2 linked regions of the Moorella thermoacetica genome follow. The protein of the gene in region 1 interacts with the protein of each later gene in a pairwise test. Links are inferred from orthologs where the notes say so. Each region holds a gene or a part of one and is shown in the gene's direction. Other genes may lie near its edges. The genes, in order: MOTHE_RS02495 and sfsA.

The links.
Region 2: the proteins of MOTHE_RS02495 (region 1) and sfsA interact in binary tests that used the Escherichia coli proteins (3 or more experiments, as listed by UniProt). The link is inferred for Moorella thermoacetica from one-to-one orthologs.

Annotation. Positions count from the first base shown.
Region 1 is NZ_CP012369.1:499,406-508,061, forward strand. Bases 1-2,800 are described here. They hold MOTHE_RS02495 (glutamate-5-semialdehyde dehydrogenase), read left to right. Parts: upstream 1-672; coding sequence 673-1,929; downstream 1,930-2,800. Other genes in these bases: proB (glutamate 5-kinase), read left to right, coding at 1-654; nadD (nicotinate-nucleotide adenylyltransferase), read left to right, coding at 1,967-2,620; MOTHE_RS02505 (RNA recognition motif domain-containing protein), read left to right, coding at 2,667-2,800. Also shown: more of MOTHE_RS02505, read left to right, coding at 2,801-2,912; bis(5'-nucleosyl)-tetraphosphatase (symmetrical) YqeK, read left to right, coding at 3,011-3,586; rsfS (ribosome silencing factor), read left to right, coding at 3,758-4,105; leuS (leucine--tRNA ligase), read left to right, coding at 4,130-6,619; MOTHE_RS02525 (sodium:proton antiporter), read left to right, coding at 6,895-8,343; MOTHE_RS02530 (ComEA family DNA-binding protein), read left to right, coding at 8,478-8,656. UniProt on the Escherichia coli protein: Catalyzes the NADPH-dependent reduction of L-glutamate 5-phosphate into L-glutamate 5-semialdehyde and phosphate. The product spontaneously undergoes cyclization to form 1-pyrroline-5-carboxylate.
Region 2 is NZ_CP012369.1:348,741-357,310, forward strand. The notes cover bases 1-2,714. They hold sfsA (DNA/RNA nuclease SfsA), read left to right. Parts: upstream 1-865; coding sequence 866-1,564; downstream 1,565-2,714. Other genes in these bases: uxuA (mannonate dehydratase), read left to right, coding at 1-429; MOTHE_RS01800 (ArsR/SmtB family transcription factor), read left to right, coding at 1,905-2,240; MOTHE_RS01805 (DsrE/DsrF/TusD sulfur relay family protein), read left to right, coding at 2,261-2,614; MOTHE_RS01810 (DsrE family protein), read left to right, coding at 2,657-2,714. Also shown: more of MOTHE_RS01810, read left to right, coding at 2,715-2,995; sulfurtransferase complex subunit TusB, read left to right, coding at 3,010-3,315; MOTHE_RS01820 (sulfurtransferase TusA family protein), read left to right, coding at 3,355-3,582; MOTHE_RS01825 (DsrE/DsrF/DrsH-like family protein), read left to right, coding at 3,595-4,071; glycine cleavage system protein GcvH, read left to right, coding at 4,122-4,538; MOTHE_RS01835 (4Fe-4S dicluster domain-containing protein), read left to right, coding at 4,627-5,097; MOTHE_RS01840 (CoB--CoM heterodisulfide reductase iron-sulfur subunit B family protein), read left to right, coding at 5,094-5,972; MOTHE_RS01845 (FAD-dependent oxidoreductase), read left to right, coding at 5,976-8,522; MOTHE_RS01850 (hydrogenase iron-sulfur subunit), read left to right, coding at 8,522-8,570. UniProt on the Escherichia coli protein: Binds to DNA non-specifically. Could be a regulatory factor involved in maltose metabolism.

The DNA of each region.
Region 1 (8,656 bases):
TCCGCCCTGGTGGCCGGGCTGGTAGACGCGGATATCCTGTTTTTACTGACTGATACCGGAGGCCTCTTTACCGCCAACCCGGTTACCAGTGACGATGCTGTCCTGCTCCCCTGCGTGACGGAGATTACGCCGGAGATAGAAGCCCTGGCCGGGGGGGCGGGTTCCACCTGGTCAACGGGGGGCATGGCCACTAAGATCCAGGCCGCCCGCCTGGCCACCAGCTTCGGCATCCCGGTGGTCATCGCCAGCGGTCTCCAGGCCGGGCAAATCGAAGCCGTCCTGAAGGGTGAGGAAATAGGCACTATTTTCCTGCCCCGGGAACATCGGGCCCACACCAGGAAACGCTGGCTCGCCTATGCTCCGGCCGTCCAGGGGCAAATCCAGGTTGACGCCGGGGCAGCCCGGGCAATATGTAAAAATGGCAAGAGCCTCCTCCCCGGTGGCGTTATTGCGGTGGATGGTGATTTCGACCAGGGGGCTATAGTAAGTATCGTTGATCCCGCTGGTAAAGAGATCGCCCGGGGTATGGCCAACTATCCGGCAGCGGCTATTTCTCGGATTAAAGGCAGGAAAACGGGCGAGATTGGCGAAATCTTAGGCTATAAGGATTACGACGAGATTGTTCACCGGGACAATCTAATTGTCCTGGGGTAGGGGAAAGGAGCGGTTTTGGTGAATGTAGCCCTGGAGGTGCAGACCAAAGGCCAGAGAGCCAGAGAAGCCGCCCGGATCCTGGCCGGCCTGGGAACCAGCAAGAAAAACGAGGCCTTACTGGCTATGGCCCGGGCCCTGGAGGAAGAACAGGAAGCCATCCTGGCCGCCAACGCCAGGGACATGGTCGCCGGAAAAGAAAAGGGCCTTTCCCGGGCCCTCCTGGACCGCCTTCTCCTCAATGAGAAGCGCATCAGGGATATGGCTGCCGGCCTGCGGGAACTGGCTGCTCTGCCGGACCCCGTGGGCGAGGTGACCTCCATGTGGACCCGGCCCAACGGCCTGCAGATTGGCCGGGTACGGGTGCCCCTGGGGGTTATCGGTATTATTTACGAGGCTCGGCCCAATGTCACCGTCGATGCCGCCGGGCTCTGTCTAAAAACCGGCAATGCCGTCATCCTGCGGGGCGGGTCCGAGGCCTTTTATTCCAACCAGGCCCTAACCCGTGTCATCAGCCGGGCGGCAACGGCTGCCGGAGCGCCGGAGGGGGCCATCCAATTAATCGAGACCACCGACCGGGAAGCTGTAAATCTTTTATTGCGGGCCAATGATTACCTGGATGTTTTGATTCCCAGGGGCGGGGCCGGCCTGATCCGGACCGTGGTAGAAAACGCCACCGTGCCCGTCATTGAAACCGGTGTGGGGAACTGCCACGTCTATGTCGACGCCGAAGCCGACCTGGATATGGCCCAGAGGATTGTCATTAACGCCAAGACCCAGCGTCCGGGTGTTTGTAACGCCATGGAAACTCTGCTGGTCCATGAAAAGGTGGCGGACTCCTTTCTCCCCTCCCTGGCCGCGGCTTTAAAGGAAAAGGGAGTCACCATCCGGGGCTGTGAACGTACCCGGGCCATCATACCCTGGGCGGAAGTTGCCACCGAAACCGACTGGGCCACTGAGTACCTGGATCTCATCCTGGCCATAAGGGTTGTCGACTCCCTTGAGAGCGCCCTGGAGCATATCCATCGTTACGGCACCAAACACTCGGAAGCCATTGTTACGACCAACTACCAGACGGCCCGGGAATTCCTGGCCCGGGTGGATGCGGCGGCCGTATACGTCAATGCCTCAACGCGTTTTACCGATGGCTACGAGTTCGGTTTCGGGGCCGAGATTGGTATCAGTACCCAGAAACTCCATGCCCGTGGTCCCATGGGGCCGGAACAACTAACAACTTTTAAGTATATTATTTTTGGTAGTGGACAGATCCGCCAGTAATTGATAAAATAACTTCATAGGGAATCTGGAGGAAATGATGAATTTAGTTACCCGTCCCGGACGGGTAGGGATTATGGGCGGGACCTTCGATCCCATCCATTACGGTCACCTAGTGACTGCGGAAGCGGCTCGCTGGGAGTTCGCCCTGCAAAAGGTGATCTTTGTCCCATCCGGGCGCCCTCCCCATAAAAAGGACTACCCGGTCACCGACGCGGAATACCGTTACCAGATGACCCTGCTGGCTACAGCCAGTAATCCGTATTTCGAGGTATCCCGGAGCGAGATTGATCGGGAGGGTTTTTCCTACACCGTCGACACAGTTGCTGAGTTCCGGCGGGAGTACGGCCCTGAAGTCCAGCTTTACTTTATTACCGGTGCCGACGCAATCCTGGAAATCTTGACGTGGAAGGATGTCGACACGCTCCTGCGTGAGTGTCATTTTATTGCTGCCACGCGACCTGGTTTTCAGTTGAACCGGCTCGAGGAATCCAGGCCCCAGTTACCGGTCGAGGGTAGGCACCGTATTCATCTCATCGAAGTCCCGGCTCTGGCCATTTCTTCTACTGACATTCGCTGGCGGGTAAAAAACAACAAACCTATAAAATACCTGCTGCCGGAAGCAGTAGAAGAGTATATCCGCTCCCGGGGATTATACCGGCCCCGGTTAGATGGTGTATACGAAAAGGGCTAGGACTATATACTACTAAATAACATCTAAGAAGAGGTGAAAGGCATTGGTGCGTACCCTGTATGTGGGTAACCTTCCCTGGGCTACCAGTGAGGAAGAACTGGCGAGGGCCTTTGCTTCCCACGGCGAAGTGTTGAGCGCACGTATTATCACCGATCGCCAGACTGGCCGGTCGCGGGGCTTTGGCTTCGTAGAAGTAAACGATGCCGACGCAGATCAGATGATCGCCGCCATGAACGGGGCCGAACTGGGCGGGCGTATCCTTACCGTCAACGAAGCTCGGGCTCGTTCCTAGGCCCATACTGCCCGGGCGTATTGAACCTCCTATTAATATAATAGGGGGTTTTTGTTAAGCATCAGGGCGGAGGGAAGAAAGAAAGTGGAATAGGAACAATGGCTAACTATCAGGAGATTTTAGCTGCCAGGTTATCAGAAAAGCGTTATCTGCATAGCCTGGGAGTAGCCGGTACAGCTGCCCGGCTGGCAAGCAAAAATAAGGTCGATCCGGAGCAGGCCCGCCTGGCGGGCCTGTTACACGATTATGCCCGGGATTTACCTCCTGGGGAGCTCCTGACCCTGGCCGCAGGGGCCGGACTGATAACCTGCGAACTGGAAAGACGGCTCCCCATTTTGCTCCATGGCCCTGTTGGCGCTTTACTTATCAAACAGGACCTGGGCATAAAAGATCGGGCGGTTCTCCAGGCCGTCGCCCGGCATACGGTAGGAGCCGTAGCCATGACGGCCCTGGATAAGATTATTTACCTGGCGGATGTTATTGAACCGGAACGCCGTTTTCCCGGGGTGGAAGAACTGCGCCGGCTGGCAGCCGCAGATTTAAATGCGGCCCTGCTGAAAGCCTTTGAAACCAGTATTCTTTACCTCGTGGGCAAAGGCCAACCCCTCCACCCGGTCACCATCGAGGCCCGAAACTATCTCCTCCTGTCCGGCCAGGAGGAAACCAGCGCCTGAAAGTAATCTTTCCACCCTAATTCATATGCGGACGGGCCGCTTATGACGGCCAGCAATCGCCAGCAAAAGAAAGAAAATCTGGCATGGAGTTAATATAGTTCAAACCAGCCCCCAGGAAACCAACTAATAGCCTAAATTGTAGAACCCTATTTACGTAGGAGGCTAAAATTTATGGATGCAGGCCGGGTAGCCCAGCTGGCGGCCCAGGCGGTGCTGGAGAAAAAAGGAATTGATCCGGTTATCCTTGACCTGCAGGGCATAACCCTCATTGCCGACTATTTCGTCATCGCCAGCGGTACCTCCACCGTCCAGGTTCAGGCCATAGCCGGCCGGGTCGAAGAGATCCTGGACGCAGCCGGGGTGGAACTCCTCCACCGGGAAGGCCTGGAGGCGGCTCGATGGGTATTGCTGGATTATGGTGCCGTAGTAGTCCATATCTTTCTCGAAGAAGAGCGCCGGTTCTACGACCTGGAGCGCCTCTGGGGCGATGCCCGGAGAGTAGCCATAGAGAGCCCTTGAGTCTGGTAGTATGGAGTGACATTTATGGAAGCACGCTATAACTTCAAAGAGATCGAACCCAAATGGCAACGCCGCTGGGAGGCCAGCGACCTGTACCGGGTAACGGAGGATCCCGATAAGCCCAAATTTTACTGCCTGGAGATGTTCCCCTACCCTTCTGGCAACTTGCACATGGGGCACGTCCGGAACTATTCCATCGGTGATGTAGTGGCCAGGGTCAAGCGGATGCGGGGTTATAACGTCCTCCATCCCATGGGATGGGATGCCTTTGGCCTGCCGGCGGAAAACGCCGCCATCCACCGGGGCATCCCGCCGGCGGAGTGGACCTGGAGCAATATTGCCAACATGCGCCGCCAGCTCCATGCCATGGGCATCAGCTACGACTGGGACCGGGAGGTGGCCACCTGCCACCCCAACTACTACCGCTGGACTCAGTGGCTTTTTCTGCAAATGTATAAACACGGCCTGGCCTACCGCAAGAAGGCTGCTGTCAACTGGTGCCCCTCCTGCGCTACCGTCCTCGCCAACGAACAGGTGGTAGACGGGGCCTGCGAGCGCTGCCATACCCCGGTAATGCGTAAAGACCTGGAGCAGTGGTTCTTCCGCATTACCGATTATGCCGATCGCCTGCTGGAGGATTTGAAAAAGCTCCCGGGCTGGCCGGATAAGGTAAAGATCATGCAGGAGAACTGGATTGGCAAGAGTTCCGGTGCGGAAGTAGTCTTCCGGGTGGAGGGTAGCGGCGAAGAGATTCCTGTTTTCACCACGCGACCCGACACCTTGTACGGCGTTACCTACCTGGTCCTGGCGCCCGAACACCCCCTGGTGGAGAAGTTAACCGCCGGGACGCCCTATGAGGGGCCGGTGGAGGAATTCGTCCAGGCGGCGCGCTATTTGAGCGCCCTGGATCGCACCGCCACGGAAAAGGAAAAGGAAGGTCTTTTTACAGGTGCCTATGCCATTAACCCGGTAAATAACGAACGGGTGCCCATCTGGATTGCTAACTATGTCCTCATGGAATATGGTACCGGTGCCGTCATGGGGGTACCGGCCCATGACCAGCGGGACTTTGAATTTGCTCGCAAATACGACCTGCCTGTAAAGGTCGTTATCCGGCCCGCCAGTTCGGAGTTGCCGGCCGGAGAGCTTGCAGCGGCCTATGTAGAAGACGGCATTATGGTGAATTCGGGTCCCTTTAATGGCCTGCCCAACCGGGAGGGTATTCAGAAGGTTACTGAATACCTGGAGAGTATCGGCAGGGGCAGGGCCAGGGTGAACTACCGCCTGCGGGACTGGCTCATTTCCCGCCAGCGTTACTGGGGCGCCCCCATACCCATGATCTACTGCGACCAGTGCGGTATTGTGCCGGTACCGGAGGAAGACCTGCCGGTTATCCTGCCCGAAGGAGTGGAATTCAGACCCACAGGGGAATCGCCCTTAACCTATTGCCCGGAGTTTGTTAATACCACCTGTCCCCGGTGTGGCGGCCCGGCCCGGCGGGAAACGGACACCATGGACACCTTCGTCTGTTCTTCCTGGTACTTCCTGCGCTATACCAGTCCCCACAGCCAGGATCGGGCCTTTGAGAGGGATAAAGTCGACTACTGGATGAACGTGGACCAGTATATCGGCGGGGTGGAGCACGCCATCCTCCATTTGATGTACGCCCGTTTCTTCACCAAGGCCCTCCATGATTTCGGCCTGGTAGGGGTGGAGGAGCCCTTCCAGAACCTCCTGACCCAGGGAATGGTCCTTAAGGACGGCAGCAAGATGTCCAAGTCCAAAGGCAATATCGTCAGTCCTGAGGAGATAATCAATCGTTACGGGGCGGATACGGCCCGCCTCTTTATCCTCTTTGCCGCCCCGCCGGAGCGGGACCTGGAGTGGAGCGACCAGGGAGTGGAGGGTTGCTACCGCTTCTTAAACCGGGTCTGGCGCCTGGTAGGTTCCTACGCTGACGCAGTCCGCAGGGCGGGAGGCAGCCTGGAAATCAGGAGCCATGCTGACCGGGAGCTCTGGCGCCTCCTCCACGCCACCATCAAGAAAGTTACTGAGGATGTGGAGGAACGCTTTAACTTTAATACGGCCATCAGCGCTATTATGGAACTGGTCAATGGCTGTTATCGTTACCAGGACACTGTTCCGGAAGAGGAGCAGAATCTGGTTCTCATGGGAGAGGTCTTGCGCAAGCTGGTAACCCTGCTGGCTCCCTTTGCCCCCCATATTACTGAGGAACTCTGGCAGGGCCTAGGTGGACAGGAAAGCGTTCACCGGGAATCCTGGCCCCAGTACGACCCTGAGGCCCTGGTGGAAGAGGAGATCACTCTAGTAATCCAGATTAACGGTAAGGTAAAAGACCGGATGCAGGTGCCGGCAGGTTTGGCCAGGGAGAAAATCGAGGAACTCGTCCTGAACCGGGATAAGGTGGCAGCCCTGCTGGCCGGACAGCAGGTGGTAAAGGTCATTGTTGTCCCTGATAAACTTGTCAATGTGGTAGCTCGCCGGGCCAGTTGATGGACATCTAAACCTGTTGAACCTGGGGGCCTTCCAAATCGGGGTAATTTCTGCAGGACAGAGACTGTACCCCCGCGACAGCCGCCAGGGATCATCGGCGACCCTGACCGGGAGTTGGAGCCTAAGGGCAAAAAAGTCATCCACCTGGGATAACAGGGCCCCGCTCCAGGTCAGGGTAACCCCCTGGTGGACAAGATTCACTATCCAGGGGGGCGATGTTTTTTTATTATGGAATTGGCCCGAAAATTGTATTCTCAGAGAAGGGACAGGTGGAGATGAGCATTAAAAGAGTTGCGGTATTAACCTTGCTTCTTTGCGGCTCTTTTTTGCCCCTCGGGGGGGTGGCATGGGCGGCGACAGGAAACGAGCTGGGTAAAATGTTACCTTTATGGAGCGTATTACCCTTTGTAGGGATGCTCCTGTCCATTGCCATCTGGCCGCTGGTCAACGCCTCCTGGTGGGAGCACAACATGGGGAAGGTAAGCTTGTTCTGGTCCCTGGTTTTCTTTGTACCGTTCTTAATTGCCTTCGGGAGCGGTACGGCCTTTACCCAGGCAGTGGAAGTGTATCTCCTGGATTACCTGCCCTTTATCATCCTTCTCTTCGGTCTCTTCGTAGTGGCAGGGGGAATCATTCTTCGTGGTACCCTGCGGGGTAATCCGGGTGTGAACGTCCTGCTCCTGCTGGTGGGCACGATCCTCTCAAGCTGGATTGGGACCACCGGAGCCAGCATGCTCATGATCCGGCCGGTTATCCGGGCCAACGAGTGGCGGCGTTACAAGGCCCACATAATCATCTTTTTTATCTTCCTCATTTCCAATATCGGCGGGGCCCTCACCCCCGTAGGCGACCCGCCCCTGTTCCTGGGTTATTTACGGGGGGTGCCCTTCTTCTGGACCATGAGGTTAATCCTGCCCATGGGATTTAATGTACTAATCCTCCTCACCCTTTACTACTTCCTGGATAGTTACTTTTACCGTAAAGAAAAGGTGCCCCGGGCAAAGGGCGGGCAGGACCCCTTGCGGGTAGAGGGTTTACAGAATCTTATTTACCTGGGTATCATTGTCGGCGCTGTTATTTTAAGTAGTATCCTGGCCAAGAACCCGGCCTTTGCCGACCAGCAAACCGGGAACCTTTACGGCATTACTATCTTCCGCCACGGCGAAGAAGCAGTGGTGCTGCCCTACACCAACATAATCCGCGACCTGGCCATTCTCCTGGCGGCTTTCCTGTCATGGAAGACTACTTCTATGGATATTCGTAAAGATAATCGCTTTACCTGGGGTCCCATCAAGGAAGTAGCCATCCTTTTTGCCGGTATCTTTATGACCATGATTCCGGCCCTGGCCATCCTCCACGCCCGCGGCGCGGAACTGGGCTTAACTCACCCGGCCCAATTTTTCTGGGCCACGGGAGCCCTTTCCAGCTTCCTGGATAACGCCCCGACGTACCTGGTATTCCTGACCACCGCTACCAGCCTGGGGGCAACCACCGGGGTGCCTACCACCCTGGGTGTCGTGGCTCCCAAGATGCTCCTGGCCATATCCTGCGGCGCCGTGTTTATGGGTGCCAATACTTATATCGGTAATGCCCCCAACTTTATGGTGCGGTCAATAGCGGAAGAGAATAATATTCGCATGCCCAGCTTTTTCGGCTACATGGGCTGGTCGATAGGGATTTTAATTCCTTTATTTATCCTGGACACCTTGATTTTCTTCCGTTAAAGGGCCGCCCCGGGGCGGCCTTCCATCATTCGCCGGGATCCAATCCCGGCGAAAATTATGTCGTCGCTGGCAGGAAGATGGCCTTTTGAGTCGTAATTAATTCCAGGAAGAAATTTCTTCCGGGGTGATGCAGCATGTGGGAGTGGGACAGGCGCGTACGCTGGCTGGCAGCAGCCCTGGCGGTGGCTCTCATCTTCGGAGCCGGCATCCAGTATGGTAGCTGGCGGGAACGGCAGGCGGCAGCAGACCTGCCCCGGGTGATACCAGGGGAGCAGGCCGGGGCTCCTGGGAACAGCAGTAATGGCGCTGGCCA
Region 2 (8,570 bases), 150 kb from region 1 along the record:
CTTCCCAGGATTGTAAAATCCAAAGAAAGCCTGGAAAAGATCATGGCCCTGGTAGACAGCCCCTACAATGGTATCACACTATGTAGTGGTAGTCTTGGGGCAAATCCGGACAACGATATTCCTGCTCTTATACGCTATTTCGGCGCTAAAGGAAGAATACACTTCGGTCATGTAAGGAATATTAAGATACATTCACTCCGCAATTTTGATGAGTCTTCTCATTTGTCTTCGGATGGATCTTTGGATATGTTTGAGATTATGAAGGCATACCATGATATTGATTTCAAGGGATATATCAGGCCGGACCATGGTCGAATGATCTGGGGAGAAGTAGGCAGGCCTGGGTATGGCCTGTATGACAGGGCTCTTGGGATCGCCTATCTGAACGGGTTATGGGAAGCAATTGGTAAAATGAAAAAGGTATGTTAAAATACTATACTGCCATGGTATCCTTAACGTACGTATCTTCTCCGCGGCAATATATAGTGGCCACCGGCGCGCTGGAGATAGCGTAGGTTATCCTCCTGGGCAAAATCCGGGTCGACCACGGCTATCACACGTCACAGTTACCACCCTACCAGGTTTTTATTGACTTCTTCAATTACCGCATATCTGCGTTGTTGCCCGGCCAGACCCAGCAACGTATCAGAAAGCTGTCACTGTAAGGTAAAATGGTCGAGGAGAAGTATGCCTCGAAGCATCCCCCACATCACAGAGCCGTGCTGGCGTAATTAACACACACGGCTCCTTAAGGAATTCTTTACGCAATGTATGCCCACAAAACCGATGTTGGGAAAAATTTTACCAGGCTGCCCTGCTGAATGGCTTATGCCACCGCAGGGGCTGGCGGAGGCAGGGGTGCGTCATGGTCGAACTACCCGCCAATTTGATTAAAGCTACCTTTCTTTCCCGGCCGAACCGTTTTACAGTGGTGGCTGCCAGGGAAGGGGAGAAGCTGGTTGCCTTCCTGGCCGACCCGGGGCGCTTGACGGAACTGTTGCTGCCCGGGGCTGAGGTCTACTTGGCCCCGGCATCACGGCAGGGGGATAGGAAAACGGCCTACGACGTGGTCCTGCTCCGCCAGAACGGTACCTTTATTTCCCTGGACAGCCGCCTGCCCAACCGCCTCTTTGCCGCCGCCTTACAGGCCGGGAGCCTTGAACCCTTCAAAGGTTACCGGCTGCGGGCGACCGAGGTCCGGGCCGGTTCCAGCCGCCTGGACTTTTTACTCCAGGGTGATGGACACCCCCCCTGCTACGTTGAGGTAAAATCGGTAACCCTGGTAAGAGGTGGGCTGGCCCTTTTCCCCGATGCCCCGACTGCTCGCGGCAGCCGTCACCTGCGGGAGTTGATGGCCCTGCACTCCCGGGGCTACCGGGCGGCAGCCGTTTTTATCATCCAGCGGGAAGATGCTATCAGCCTGGCCCCCAACGAGGTTACCGACCCTTGCTTTTCCAGCACCATCAGAGAAGCGGCTGCCGCCGGGGTGGAAATCTATGCCTACCGCTGCCATATCGACCCGGTGACAGTCAGCCTGATCGCTCCCGTAATGGTAAAACTTTAGGAAAAATGAGGGTCAGTATATACTATAGCAAGGGAGCCACGTATACGGTTCGAAACGAGTTATACCACCATTGCGTCCAGGTGTGTTACTCCTCAGGTCCCGCAGGGAAACGGCGAGCCCCATGACTATTATCACCACCTTAACCCCCGGCTCAGATAAGGCCGGGTTTTTTTGCGTAAGGGCGTTAGTAATCGTACTGGGGCGGCCCCCTGCCGGGAAAGAAAATTTTCCGGGTGCAAAGGAATATTTTCACCTTGACGGGCACAAGAGTTCATGGGATAATGAAATTAATAATTTAAAGATCATTAATCTATTCATATAACTCCCGAGGAGTACAAGAATGCTTTCCAAGTCTGAATGCACCCTGGTGGCGGAGTTCCTCCAGGGCCTCGCCAACCCGGTGCGGGTAAAGATCCTCTGCGCCCTCCGGGAGGGCGAAAAGAGTGTCAGCGAGATTGTCCGCGAAACCGGGGAAAAACAGTCCAACGTCTCCCAGCAACTGCAAATACTCCTGCACAAAGGCTACCTCAGCCGCCGGCGTGAAGAGCGCAACGTCTTTTATGCCATAAAGAAACCCGAACTTTTTACCCTGATGGAGCAAATTCGTACCCTTGTCCTGGCTGAAAAAAGGGGGGAGGAGGCAAAGAGGCCTGAAGAGGCCATTCTAGAAGAATAAAGGGAAGGAGGGGAGAATGCATGGCACAGCTTTGCCTGGTAGTCCAGACCGGCCCCTATACCTACCAGAATTTAGATACGGCCTATGGCCTGGCCCGGGCGGCCCTGGCCAAAGGGCATGGCGTCAGCCTTTTTTTGTACATCGACGGGGTAGTGGCCGCCAATAAAAATATCGACGCCCCCGGTGAGCGCAATATTGCCGCTATGCTCCAGGAACTGGCCGCCGCCGGTGTCCGCATCGCTTCCTGCGGTGCCTGTTCCAAGTTCCGGGGCATTACCGACGAGATGTACATCGACGGGGCGGAAATGGGTAGCCTGGTTGATATGGCTGATATGATCCAGGAGGCCGATGTCTTGATTAACTTTGGATTTTAATAATTGCCATAAGAGGCAGGTGACAGGAAATTGCAAAAAGTGATGGTTTTGATTCCTTCCGCCCCTTACGGGACAGCGGCTATGGTCGAGGGCTACCGCTACGCCATCGGCATGGCGAGCCTGGAGGTAGATACCACCGTGGTTCTCCTTGATGACGGTGTCTGGGCTGTTTACCCGGGTCAGAACCCGAAAGCCCTGCAGATGAAATCCCTGGGAGAGGCCTTTGCCAGCATTGAAGATATGGGCGTAAAACTCCTGGTTTCCAGGGAATCTTTGGAAGAACGGGGCATACCCGAAGACAAAATCCTGGCCGGCCGGGTGGTCGACCGGGCAGGCCTGGGTGAAGCCCTGGCGGGAGCAGAAGGTATTATCCAATTTTAAGGAGGAAGGGCCCCTTGTTGGTATTGTTAACGCGTTCCCCATTTCAGCGGCAGGATTACCGGCGCAACCTCCAGCTGGCTATGACCCAGCCGGGTTCGGAGGTTATCCTGATCCAGGATGCCGTCCTGGCCCTGCATAAAGCACCGGCTGACTACCAGGAAATGGTCGATCAGGCCCGCGTTCAGGGGATAAATTTTTACGCCCTGGCGGCCGACCTGGAAGCCCGGGGCTTGGATACAAAAGCTACTTACCCGGGAACCAGGGTCATTGATTATGGCGAAATGGTTGACCTGGCCGTAAAGCACGGGAAGGTTTTGTGAAAGTCACCCCGCAATATTTTTTCTAAGGAGGTCATCACCATGCAGGCCGATGCAGTTTTAGACGCCAGGGGGCTGCTCTGCCCCATGCCCATCGTCAAGCTCTCTCAAAAAATCAAGGCCATGGATTCCGGGCAGGTCCTGGAGGTTCAGGCCGACGACAAGGGGGCGGCAGTGGACATCCCGGCCTGGTGCCAGAAGACGGGTAACATCTACCTGGGGTCCGAGGCCGGTAGCAATTACACCAGCTATTATGTAAAGAAAAGTTAGGAGGCACAGGTCATGGCTGAAGACAAGATGGCCATCATTTGCTTCAGTGGCGACCTGGACAAAGCCCTGGCCACCTTTAACCTGGCCACCGGGGCGGCGGCTTCCGGCATGGAGGTAACCATCTTTTTCACCTTCTGGGGCATCAACCTCCTCAAAAAACCCCGGGGCCGCAGGGGTGCCAGTTCCCTCCTGGGCAGGATGTTTGACTGGATGATGCCCTCCGGCCCTGACAGGCTGCCCCTCTCCAAATTTAATATGGCCGGCCTGGGTCCCTTTTTCATGAAGAAGCAGATGCGGAGCAAAAAGGTCCAGGCGGTCAGCGAGTTCCTGGCCCTGGCCCGGGAAATGGGGGTCAAATTTGTGGCCTGCATCATGTCCATGCAGGTCATGGAGATTCCCGAGGAAGACCTTATCGACGGGGTCGAATTCGGCGGCGTGGCTGCCTTTCTCCAGGAAGCGGCCAATGCGAAGATCAGCCTGTTCATTTAGTCAGTGCTTTCACCCATCAATACTTTGCGGGAACGGAGGGGAACTGGAAAGTGCAAATTGCCACCTACAACTTTCCCGACGAGCTCTATTACGACGACAAGCACAGCTGGGCCAGAATAGAAGGTGACGTTGCCACCGTCGGGTTGACCGACTTCTCCCAGCAACTGGCTGGTGCCTTCGTCCATATCAACCTGCCCAAGGCAGGCAAAACCGTGGCCCGGGGTAAACCGCTGGCAGCCGTGGAATCCGGCAAGTGGGTGGGCCGGGCCTATGCCCCGGTGAGCGGGGAAGTCATTGCCGTCAACGAAAATCTCAAGAAGCAGACCGGCCTGATCAACAGCGATCCCTACGGGGAAGGATGGATTGCCAAAATCAAAATGAGCAACCCGGCAGAGGTGGCCGGCCTCTTACAGGGAGAGGCCCTCAAGGCCTTTATCGAGCAGGAAATAGCCAAACACCAGAAATAAGGGTGTAACCGGCCTATTCCCTCATGGGGGGTGCTTGCCAATAGTAACCATTTTGGCAAAACCCTATTTTCGGAGGAGCGCGAAAGGGATGCAGCAAGGGAACGACCCCTTGAACGGCTGGCCAGCCTTTACGACAATGCGGGCCTGCTACCAGTGTGCCAGGTGTACCTCCGGCTGCCCGGTAGCCACCCTGGATCCGGAGTATAACCCCCGCCGGATCTTTCGCCTGGCGGTCCTGGGTGAGAAAGAAGCTGTCCTCAAGGATGAAAAGCTCTGGTACTGCCTGGCCTGTTATACCTGCCAGGAGCGCTGCCCGGAGGAGGCCCGGCCGGCGGAAGTCCTCCTGGCCCTGAAAAACCTGGCCTGCGAGCGGGGTTTTGCCCCGGCAGCCCTCCTGGCGGCAGCCAGACTCGTGGCTGAGGACGGCCGCCTCTACAATATTGACGAGTTTCATAATGAATACCGGGAGGAAGAAGGCTTACCGGCCCTGGATGAAGAGACGGGGATTCTCGGCAAGCTCCTGGCCCTGACCGGCTTGCAGGGGAGGCTGGTAGAATGACGGGCCGGCGTTACGCGCTTTTTCTGGGCTGCAATGTACCGGTCCGCAACCTGGGTTATGAACTGGCGGCCCGCCGGGTAGCCGCTGCCCTGGAGATCGAACTGGTCGACCTACCCGGGTTTCGTTGCTGCGGCTATCCCTTAAAGGCCCTGGATAGTTATGCCGCCCTCCTGGTAGCGGCCCATAACCTCTGCCAGGCGGAAGCTGCCGGCCTGCCCATTGTCACCCTTTGCAACGCCTGCAGCGGTACCCTGACGGAAGCCGACCTGGAACTCAAAGAGGATGCGGACCTCCGCAAGCGGGTAAACGGGGACCTGGCCCGGGTGGGTCTCCGTTACCAGGGTACAACCAGGGTCCAGCATTTCCTCCGCGTTCTGGACAGCTCCCCGGGACGGCAGGAGATCCGTCGCCGGGTGAGCCTTCCCCTGGACAGCCTGCAGATTGCCGTCCATTACGGCTGCCACTACTTCCGGCCCACCAGGGTCTATCACCGGTACGGGGTAGACCCCAGGGAGGACGCTGAAGCCCCGGAGGCCCTGGACCGGCTGGTCACCGCTACCGGAGCCGCCAGTATCAGCTATGAAGGTAAAAATGATTGCTGCGGTGGCGGGTTGATGGGCCTGCGGCCCGACCTGGCGCGGGAACAGGCGGGCCGGAAGGTCAGGGAGGCCCAGGGGGCCGGGGCCGACGCCCTGCTGGTTGCCTGTCCCACCTGCGGCCTGAATTTCAGCAACAGCCAGCCCGATGACCAGGAATTGACCATCCTGTATTTCCCCCAGCTCTTGGGGCTGGCCCTGGGGTTGGACCCGGACGAACTAGGCCTGGAGCTAAACCAGATTTCCGCCGACGGGGTGCGGGAAAAGTTGGGGGTGTAGCCTTTGTCAGGAAAACTGGACGTCCTGGTTGTAGGCGGCGGGCCGGCGGGTATGGCGGCGGCCCTGGACCTGGCCCGGGCGGGCCTGCAGGTGATGATCGTAGAAAAGGAAGCTGTACTGGGGGGCAGGTGGCTGGATTACGGCTGTAAAGCCGGGGAGGACTGCAGCCGTTGTAATATCTGCCTGGGCTTCCCTTTATTGGAGGAAGTCACCAGCCGGGAGAATATTACCCTGGTCACCGGGATGGTGGTGGTTGGTGTCACTGGTACAACGGGAGCTTTCACCGCCAGCCTGAGGGCGACCGGGCCCCGGATTGACTGGCAAAAATGCGATCACTGCGGCCGTTGCCGGGAGGCCTGCCCGGCGGGGGCTATCCTGCCGCCCCACCCGCGGGGGCTTCCGCGGGCCTATCGCCTGGATCATTCCTGCTGTCTGCGGGCGAAAGAAGACTGCCAGGCCTGTGTTGCAGCCTGTCCCCGTGCAGCCATTGAGCTGGAACCGGCGTCGCCGGAGTCCATCCGCGCCAGGGCAATCGTGGTAGCCACCGGTTTTGCACCCTTTGACGCCGCCGGCCTGCCGGAATATGGTTACGGCTTTTACCCCCGGGTTACGACAGCCATGGAACTGGAAAGTGCCCTCAGCCAGGGGGACCTGGATGCTCCCGGTTGGGAACGGCTGTCCTTTATCCAGTGTGCCGGTTCCCGCAGCCGGAAACTGGGCCATGATTACTGCTCCCGCGTTTGCTGCGGTTATTCCCTGCGCCTGGCCAGGGCCTTAAAGTACAGGGGGCTGTCCCGGGAGATAACCATTTTCTATATGGACCTGCAGCTAAATGATGCCAGGTTGCAGGAACTTTACCGGGAGTTACGGGCGACTCCGGGCCTGAAGCTGGTCCGGGGCATGCCTTCAGAGATACGCCGGGGGCGGGATGGCCGGGTCAGTATCCACTATGAAGACCTGAGCACCGGCACCCTGGCTACGGAGGAATTTGACCGGGTAGTCCTGGCCGTAGGGATTACCCCGGTTAGGGGCGAGATTTTACCAGGCCTCTCCCTGGAAAGGGATCCTGCCGGCTTTCTGGCCGCCGTTGATGGACCGAACGGCATCCAGGCCAGTACCCCCGGCGTGTTTTTGGCCGGCACCTGCCAGGCCCCCCGGGACATCCAGGAAAGTATCACCCACGGCCGGCTGGCGGCGGCCGGTGTCCGGAAGCTGCTGGAGGGCAGCGGAGAAAAGGCAGGAATGTCGGATATAAGTTCCGGGGCCGGCAGGTCGGCCGCTGCTGACGTCCTGGTATCAGGCCGGGGAGCCAGTGCTTTGCTAGCGGCCCGGGATTTGATGAGGGCAGGCCTTCGCGTCCTGCTCCTGGACGATGACGGTGATTTCGACCCTGCCGACCCGGCGGGCGAACTGGCGGGGCCCCTCTGGTCGGAGCTTACAGATAACTCCAAGGTTACCTATCTCCCCGGCCGGGAGATCCTGGGCGTAAACGGTGATGCCGGTAGCTTCAGCGTCCAGGTGGGAGATGGCCGGCGGGTGGCCAATCTCCAGGTCAGGGCTATCCTCCTGGCCAATCGCCTCGCTGCCGGCCTGCCGGCAGGTATAGCGACGGGGGCAGTACCCATCCTGACCCAGCAGCAGTTAGCGGCGAAACTGGCGGCAGGGGGAAGGATACCGGCCTTAACCTCTCAGGGAGTTACTGGTACTGCCGACGGTGATCTGCTGGCTGGGATCAGGGGCGGGGGTGAAGTGGTTTTCTGGCTGGACGCGGCCGGCGACCTATCCCTCGCTATCCATGCCCTGGCCTGGCAGAATATAGCGGCTTTAAAGGAGAGGTTGGAGCCGGATCGTACCATTTACGTCCTGGCCCGGCAGGTGCGGGTAGCAGCTTTGCCGGAATTGGAAGCCCTTTACGGGCGCCTGCGGGAGGCCGGGGTGATCTTCATCAAGCCCCAGGAGGTGCCGTCCTGGGACGGAGCCTGCCTGGAGGTGAGCGACCCTACCCGCCTCACCCCCGGCATGCCGGAAGTAACCAGGCTCCACCCGGACCTGCTGGTAGTAGGTGAGGAACTCGCGGCCACTCCCGTCACCCGCAGGCTCTGGCAGCGCCTGGGGCTTAAGGCAGTTCAGGGAGAAGCGAACGGGCCGGCCGGGATGGATAGCCTCTATTACCGGGCGGTGACCACCAACCGCCGCGGTATCTTCCTGGTGGCCGCCGGCAGGGAACCGGTACCGGCGGGGGAAGCCGGGACAGCGGCCTCCCTGGCGGCGGCGGCTGTCGTTTCTTTCCTGAAGGGTGAGGAGCCGGAGGCGGCTCCGGTGACCCTGGCCTTCCGGCCCCTCGACGGGGCCTGCGCCGCCTGCCTGACCTGCGTCCGTACCTGCCCCCACGGGGCTATGGTCGTCCAGGGCAAGGCTCTGGTCCGGACCCGTTCCTGCCAGGGATGCGGCATTTGTGTAGCCGAGTGCCCGGCCCATGCCCTGGAATTGCCGGAGTATACCGATGTTCGCCTGCTCCAGGCGGCAGCCGGGGATAAGGGGGGCAATTGATGACTAACAGCCAGGAACAGATTATCGCCTTTTGTTGCCGGCATTCGG